2 regions of the Leifsonia sp. genome follow, and region 2 is predicted to be linked to the other one. Evidence: predicted binding sites of a transcription regulator. Region 2 holds the regulator's gene; the other holds the start of a gene.

Region 1 (3,403 bases), on a different contig from region 2:
GCTGTACGTCCGGCGCACCACGGCGACCTCGGACGCGGCGGTCCAGCTGGTGGTGGATGCGAGGGACGACGTCCCGGGCGCCGTCGCGGACTGGTCGGTGCCGTACCCGCGGTCCGGCGTCACCTCGCTCGACCTCGCGCGCGAGGCGGCGACCTCCCTCGCCCGCGCCTACGCGGCCGAGGCGGACCGCGTCGGCTTCGACGACCTCTCCGACCCGGCCAGGGCGCTCCCGCCGCGCGCCGGGGCGCGGCATCTGCAGCGCGTGCTGCGCGCGCTGGAGCTCACGAGCGCGCACGGTTCGGCGAGCGAGCGCGCCAGGGCGCCGCGGCTGGCCCAGGGCGCGGTGGTGTTCGTGCTCTCCACCTTCCTCGACGACCAGGCTGCGCGACTCGCCCTCACCTGGCGGGCGGCGGGGCACCGCGTGATCGCCGTCGACGTGCTGCCCTCCAGGACCGCCGACGACCTGCCGGGCCGCGACCAGCTGGCGCTGCGGATGGTCGACCTCGAACGCCGGCTGCGGCTCGACCGGTTGCGCGCAGCGGGCGCCGAGGTGCTGGTCTGGGCGTCGGAGGAGCGGGACGTGCTCCTGCGCAGGATGGCCGTCCCGGCGAGGCGGCGATGAGCGAGGCGGCGATGAGCGAGGCGGCGTGGACCGAGCCCGCACCAGCGCCCGACGAGTCCGCGCCCGACCTCGGCCGCACCATCCCCGCGTGGTCGCTCCGGGTCGCCTTCGGCCTGGTGGCGGTGCCACTCGCCGTCACCACGGCGCCGAGCGGGCCGTGGCCCGCGATCGCCGTCGCGCTCACCGCTGTCGCCGTCGCCGTGCCCCGCTATCGCGTCGCCTGGGTCCTCATCGCGGTGCTCGCCTTCTCGACCCTCCTCGAGCCCGGGCGGCTCACGCCGCGGCTGCTCGCGGTGATCGCCGCCGTCCACGTTCTCCACGTTCTGGCCTCGTGGATCCTCGCCGTCCCTGCGCTCGCGCGCCTGCAGCCCGCCGTGCTGCTGCCGTCGTTGCGGCGGCTGATCGCCGTCCAGGTGCCGGTCCAGGCCGTCGCGGTCGTCCTGCTGTCGATCGCGCGCCCGCCGCTCGCCCCGTGGCTGGCGATCGTCTCGGGAGCCGCCATCGCCGGGCTGGTGGTCCTGCTCGCGGCGCTGCTGCTGACCCGGCCCGGGGACTGATCAGCCGAATGTCGGTGGCCGGTCGTATGCTCGCGCGTGCGGGCCGCATCCTGCCCGGGACACGATAGACTCGAACAAAGCTTCGATTCGCCGTGCGTGTCCGGAACGGGTGCGCGGTGGGCGAACACTTCTGGGCGCGGGACGGAAATAGCGGAGAATGGAACGAGTGAGCAGCAATCGTCAGGGGAACATGGGTAAGGTCGTGGGTTCGCACCTCAGCGTGCGCGGAGCGCGCGTCCACAACCTCCACAACGTCGACCTGGAGATCCCGCGCGACTCGCTCGTGGTCTTCACCGGGCTCTCGGGCTCTGGCAAGTCGTCGCTCGCGTTCGACACGATCTTCGCGGAGGGGCAGCGCCGGTACGTGGAGTCGCTGTCCGCGTACGCGCGGCAGTTCCTCGGTCAGGTGGACCGTCCGGACGTCGACTTCATCGAGGGCCTGAGCCCCGCGGTCTCGATCGACCAGAAGTCGACCAACCGGAACCCGCGGTCGACGGTCGGCACCATCACCGAGATATACGACTACATGCGTCTGCTCTGGGCGCGCATCGGCGTGCCGCACTGCCCGGTCTGCGGCGAGAAGATCCAGCGCCAGACGGTGCAGCAGATCGCCGACCAGCTGATGGAGCTCGAGCAGGGCACCAGGTACATGGTCGTCAGCCCGGTCGTCTCGCAGAAGAAGGGCGAGTTCGTCGACCTCTTCAAGGAGCTGGCCGCCAGCGGGTACTCGCGCGCGCTGGTCGACGGCGAGCAGATCCAGCTGAGCGATCCGCCGACGCTCAAGAAGCAGTACAAGCACGACATCTCGGTCGTGGTGGACCGCCTGGTCGCCGGCCCGGACATCCTCGGCCGGCTCACCGACTCGCTGGAGACGGCGCTTCGGCTGACCGACGGCCTGGTGCAGGTCAACTACGTCGACCGCGAGGGCCCCGCGGCGTGGCAGTCGTTCAGCGAGAAGCTCTCCTGCCCGAACGGCCACCCCATCCAGCTCACCGAGATCGAGCCGCGCACGTTCTCGTTCAACGCGCCGTTCGGCGCGTGTCCGGAGTGCTCCGGCCTCGGCACCCGCATGTCCGTCGACGACGACCTGCTGCTCGGCGACGACGAGCTGAGCATCGCCGAGGGCGTCATCGTGCCGTGGACCACCCAGGGCAAGGGCCTGTTCAACTACTACGAGAAGCTGCTCGACGGCCTGGCCCGCGACCTGAAGTTCTCGCTCAAGACGCCGTGGAAGAAGCTGCCGAAGGACGTGCAGGACGCGGTGCTGCACGGCGACAACTTCGAGGTCAAGGTGCGCTGGAAGAACCGCTACGGGCGCGAGATGTCGTACACCTCCGGCTTCGAGGGCGTCGTGCCCTACATCGAGCGCCAGTACCTGCAGGCGGAGACGGACACGCAGCGCGCGCGCTGGGCGGAGTACTTGCGCGAGGTGCCGTGCCCGGTGTGCAACGGCAAGCGCCTCAAGCCCGAGGTGCTGTCCGTGCTCATCCACGGCACGTCCATCGCCGACGCGTCGCTGCTCAGCCTGAGCGACGCGCGCGCGTTCATGGAGAAGCTGCACCTGACCGAGCGCGAGCAGAAGATCGGCGCGCAGGTGCTGCGCGAGATCAAGATCCGCCTCGACTTCCTCATCCAGGTCGGCTTGAGCTACCTCGACCTGGCTCGCGCGGCCGCGACGCTCTCCGGCGGCGAGGCCCAGCGCATCCGCCTGGCGACCCAGATCGGCTCCGGGCTGACCGGCGTCCTCTACGTGCTGGACGAGCCGAGCATCGGCCTGCACCAGCGCGACAACCGCCGGCTGATCGACACCCTCGTCGCGCTGCGCGACCTGGGTAACACGCTCATCGTCGTCGAACACGACGAGGACACCATCCGCACCGCCGACTGGATCGTCGACATCGGCCCTGGCGCCGGCGTCAACGGCGGCCACGTCGTGCACTCCGGCTCGTACGACGAGCTGCTCGCGAACACCGACTCGCTCACCGGCGACTACCTGGCCGGCCGGCGCGAGATCGTGGTGCCGGAGAAGCGCAGGAAGATCGACAAGAAGCGCGTGCTCCGGGTCGTGGACGCGGAGGCCAACAACCTCAAGAAGGTCACGGTGGACTTCCCGCTCGGCGCGTTCGTCGCCGTGACCGGCGTCTCCGGCTCCGGGAAGTCCTCGCTGGTCAACGACATCCTGTACCGCGTGCTCGCCAACAAGCTCAACGGCGCCCGCAAGCTG
Region 2 (3,403 bases):
CGCTGCGCGAGCTGCTGCCGCTCAAGCGTGCGGCGCAGCCCGAGTACCTGGAGTGGTCGGTCGGCTCGTTCCGGCTCGCGACCTCCGGTGTCGCGGACGCCACGCAGATCCACACCCACCTCTGTTACTCGGAGTTCGGCGTCGTGATCGACGCGATCAGGAACCTGGACGCCGATGTCACGAGCATCGAGGCGGCGCGCAGCCGCATGGAGGTCGTGCATGACATCCAGCGCTCGGGCTTCGAGCACGGCATCGGCCCCGGCGTGTACGACATCCACTCGCCGCGCGTGCCGTCGGTCGCCGAGGTGACCGAGCTGCTGCAGACGGCGCTCAGCGCGATCCCCGGCCGTCAGCTCTGGGTGAACCCGGACTGCGGCCTGAAGACGCGCGGCTACGACGAGACGGTGGCGTCGCTGCGCAACATCGTCGAGGCGACGCGGGGCGTGCGGGCGACGGCGGGCGCGCAGGTCTGACCTCCGCGCGTTCCACGCGTGCCGTGATCCGCGCCGTGCGTCAGGATGGACGCATGGTGCGGATCACGGACGCCGAGTTCGAGGCGCTGGTGGGCGAGGTGTTCGACGCGCTGCCGGAGGACATGGTCCGGCCGCTGGAGAACGTCGCCATCCTGATCCAGGACCAGCCGGCGGGCGCGAGGCCGCGGCTGTTCGGGCTGTACAGCGGGCACCCGCTAACGCGGCGCGGGGTGTACGGCTTCGGCGAGCTGCCGGACCGGATCACGCTGTTCCGCAACAACCTCGAGGCCAGCTGCTCCACCGTCGAGGAGCTGCGCGGCCGGGTGCGCGTCACCCTCGTCCATGAAATCGGCCACTACTTCGGCCTCACCGACGCCCGCCTCCACGACCTCGGCTGGGCCTGACGCGGGCGAGTACGCAGAAAGTCCGGACCTGAACCGATTCAGATCCGGACTTCCTGCGTACTCGACTGCTAGACGGCGCGGAGGACGGCCACGACTTTGCCGAGGACCTGGGCGTAGTCGCCGAGGATGGGCTCGAAGTTGGAGTTGCGGGGCAGCAGCCAGGTGTGGCCGTCGCGCTGGCGGAACACCTTGACCGTCGCCTCCTCGTCGAGCATGGCGGCGACGATGTCCCCGTTCTCGGCCGTGTTCTGCGCGCGGACGACCACCCAGTCGCCGTCGCAGATGGCCGCGTCGATCATCGACTCGCCGACCACCTTGAGCATGAACAGCTCGCCGTTCCCGACCAGCTGACGGGGGAGCGGGAAGACCTCGTCCACCTGCTGCTCGGCGGTGATCGGCACGCCGGCGGCGATGCGGCCGACCAGAGGGACCATCGCGGCGTCGCCGACCGGGGTCTGGTTCTCGAAGTCCGGAGTGGGGGCGGACGGCAGGTCGATCAGGATCTCGAGGGCGCGCGGGCGGTTGGGGTCGCGGCGCAGGTAGCCGCTCAGCTCGAGCTGGTTCAGCTGGTGGGTGACGGAGGACAGGGAGGAGAGGCCGACGGCGTCGCCGATCTCGCGCATGCTCGGCGGATAGCCGCGCTGGCTGACCGAGCGCTGGATCACGTCGAGGATCGCGAGCTGCTTCTCGCTGAGGTTCTTGCGCCTCCTGGTGCCCCGCGGAGCCTGATTCTCGTTCGACACGCTCGTCCCTTCGTGACCGTCGCCGCACCCGGCGGACCCGAATGTCGGTGGTGCCTGGTTACCTGAACCCCAGACAATCGAAACTGTATCCACGATGCAGCGGCAGAACAAACATGTGTTCGAGTGTGTCTCGAAATTCATGCGGAATTCCTTCGCGGCCTCGCTCTTGCGGTTTCGAACATTCGAAGATACATTCGGAACAAAGCTTCGCAAGAGGCCTGAGGAGGTCACGACCATGAGCAGCACAGCGCTCAGCCACGGGGCGGTCATCGACGCAGCGTTTCTCTCCGCCGCGGATGCCGCTCCGGCCCGCACCACCGCCCAGCCGTCCGGCGCACGCGTCCGGCTGCGCCTCACCCGCCGCGGCCGCGCGGTCCTCACCGCGCTCGTCGCCCTGCCGATCGTCATCGGCGCCTTCGTCTTCGCGCTCAACGGTGGCGGAGCCGCCGCCTCCGGCGACCGCACGCACGTCTCCTTCCAGCACGTCACTGTCGAGTCCGGCGACTCCCTCTGGACCGTCGCCGAGCGCATCGCCCCCAACGCCGACCCGCGCGACGTGATCGCCGCGCTCGTCACCCTCAACGGCCTGGACTCCGCGGTGGTCTCGCCCGGCCAGGACCTCGCCATCCCGACGCAGTACGCGCACTGAGCGCGCTGCCCGGCCGGAAGGCGCCGAGGGGCACGTACTTGTCGCTTTCGCGGTCCGGAAGCGACGACGACTCGCCCCTCGCGAGCCGGTGGGGGAGCGCGGCGTAACGCGGGGGCGGCGCTGACTACCATGGAACGGTGACCTCTCTCTCCGATCTCCCGATCCGCGACGACCTGCGCGGTCGCACCCCGTACGGTGCGCCGCAGAAGGTCGTCCCCGTCGCGCTGAACGTGAACGAGAACACGCATCCGGTTCCCGAGGACGTCGCCGCCGACATCGTCGCGCGGGTCGCCGCCGCGATCGGCGGGGTCAACCGGTACCCCGACCGCGAGTTCACCGAGCTGCGGACGGCCTTCGCCGGCTACCTCGGCCACGGGCTCACCGCCGAGAACATCTGGGCGGCCAACGGATCCAACGAGGTCCTGCAGCACATCCTGCAGGCGTTCGGCGGCCCCGGCCGAAGCCTCCTCGGCTTCGCGCCCACGTACTCCATGTACCCGCTGCTCGCCTCGGGCACCGGGACGGACTGGATCGCCGCGCGCCGCGACGCCGGGTTCGAACTCAGCCCCGAGACGGCGGCCGAGCAGATCGCGCGGCTCGACCCGGACATCGTGATCCTGTGCTCGCCGAACAACCCGACCGGCACGCCGCTGTCCCTCGCCACCATCGAGGCCGCGTACGACGCCGCCCGCGGCATCGTGATCGTCGACGAGGCGTACGCGGAGTTCATGCCGGAGGGCGAGCCGTCCGCGCTCACGCTGCTGCCCGGCCGCCCGCGCCTGCTGATCTCCCGCACCATGAGCAAGGCGTTCGCGTTCGCGGGCGCCCGCGTCGGCTACCTCGCCGCCGACCCCGCCGTCGTCGACGCGCTGCGGCTCGTCCGCCTGCCGTACCACCTGTCCGCCATCACGCAGGCGGCCGCCCTCGGCGCGCTCGCGCACGCGGACGAGATGCTGGCGATGGTCGGCGAGATCCGCTCGCAGCGCGACCGGCTCGTCTCCGAACTGGCCCGGCTCGGCTACACGCCGCACCGCAGCGGGAGCAACTTCGTCCTGTTCGGGAACGTCGCCGACCCGCACGCGGTGTTCGAGGCGCTGCTGGAGCGCGGCATCCTCATCCGCGACGTCGGCATCC

What was found. Region 2 encodes LexA, which represses DNA repair genes until DNA is damaged. Its sites were predicted from a motif close to TCGAACANNTGTTCGA; they were not measured.
Region 1: the regulator LexA is predicted to act here: its motif matches at 1,250-1,265, upstream of uvrA (excinuclease ABC subunit UvrA).

The regions. Positions count from the first base shown of each region.
Region 1 covers NZ_JBQCGZ010000030.1:11,008-14,410, forward strand. Annotated here, with positions in the region: gene ACTHMF_RS02960 (DUF58 domain-containing protein) at 1-622, shown strand, start outside; gene ACTHMF_RS02965 (hypothetical protein) at 619-1,179, shown strand; gene uvrA (excinuclease ABC subunit UvrA) at 1,370-3,403, shown strand, end outside.
Region 2 covers NZ_JBQCGZ010000100.1:12,197-15,599, forward strand. Annotated here, with positions in the region: gene metE (5-methyltetrahydropteroyltriglutamate--homocysteine S-methyltransferase) at 1-473, shown strand, start outside; gene ACTHMF_RS10995 (metallopeptidase family protein) at 527-877, shown strand; gene lexA (transcriptional repressor LexA) at 946-1,620, opposite strand; gene ACTHMF_RS11005 (LysM peptidoglycan-binding domain-containing protein) at 1,856-2,269, shown strand; gene ACTHMF_RS11010 (histidinol-phosphate transaminase) at 2,407-3,403, shown strand, end outside.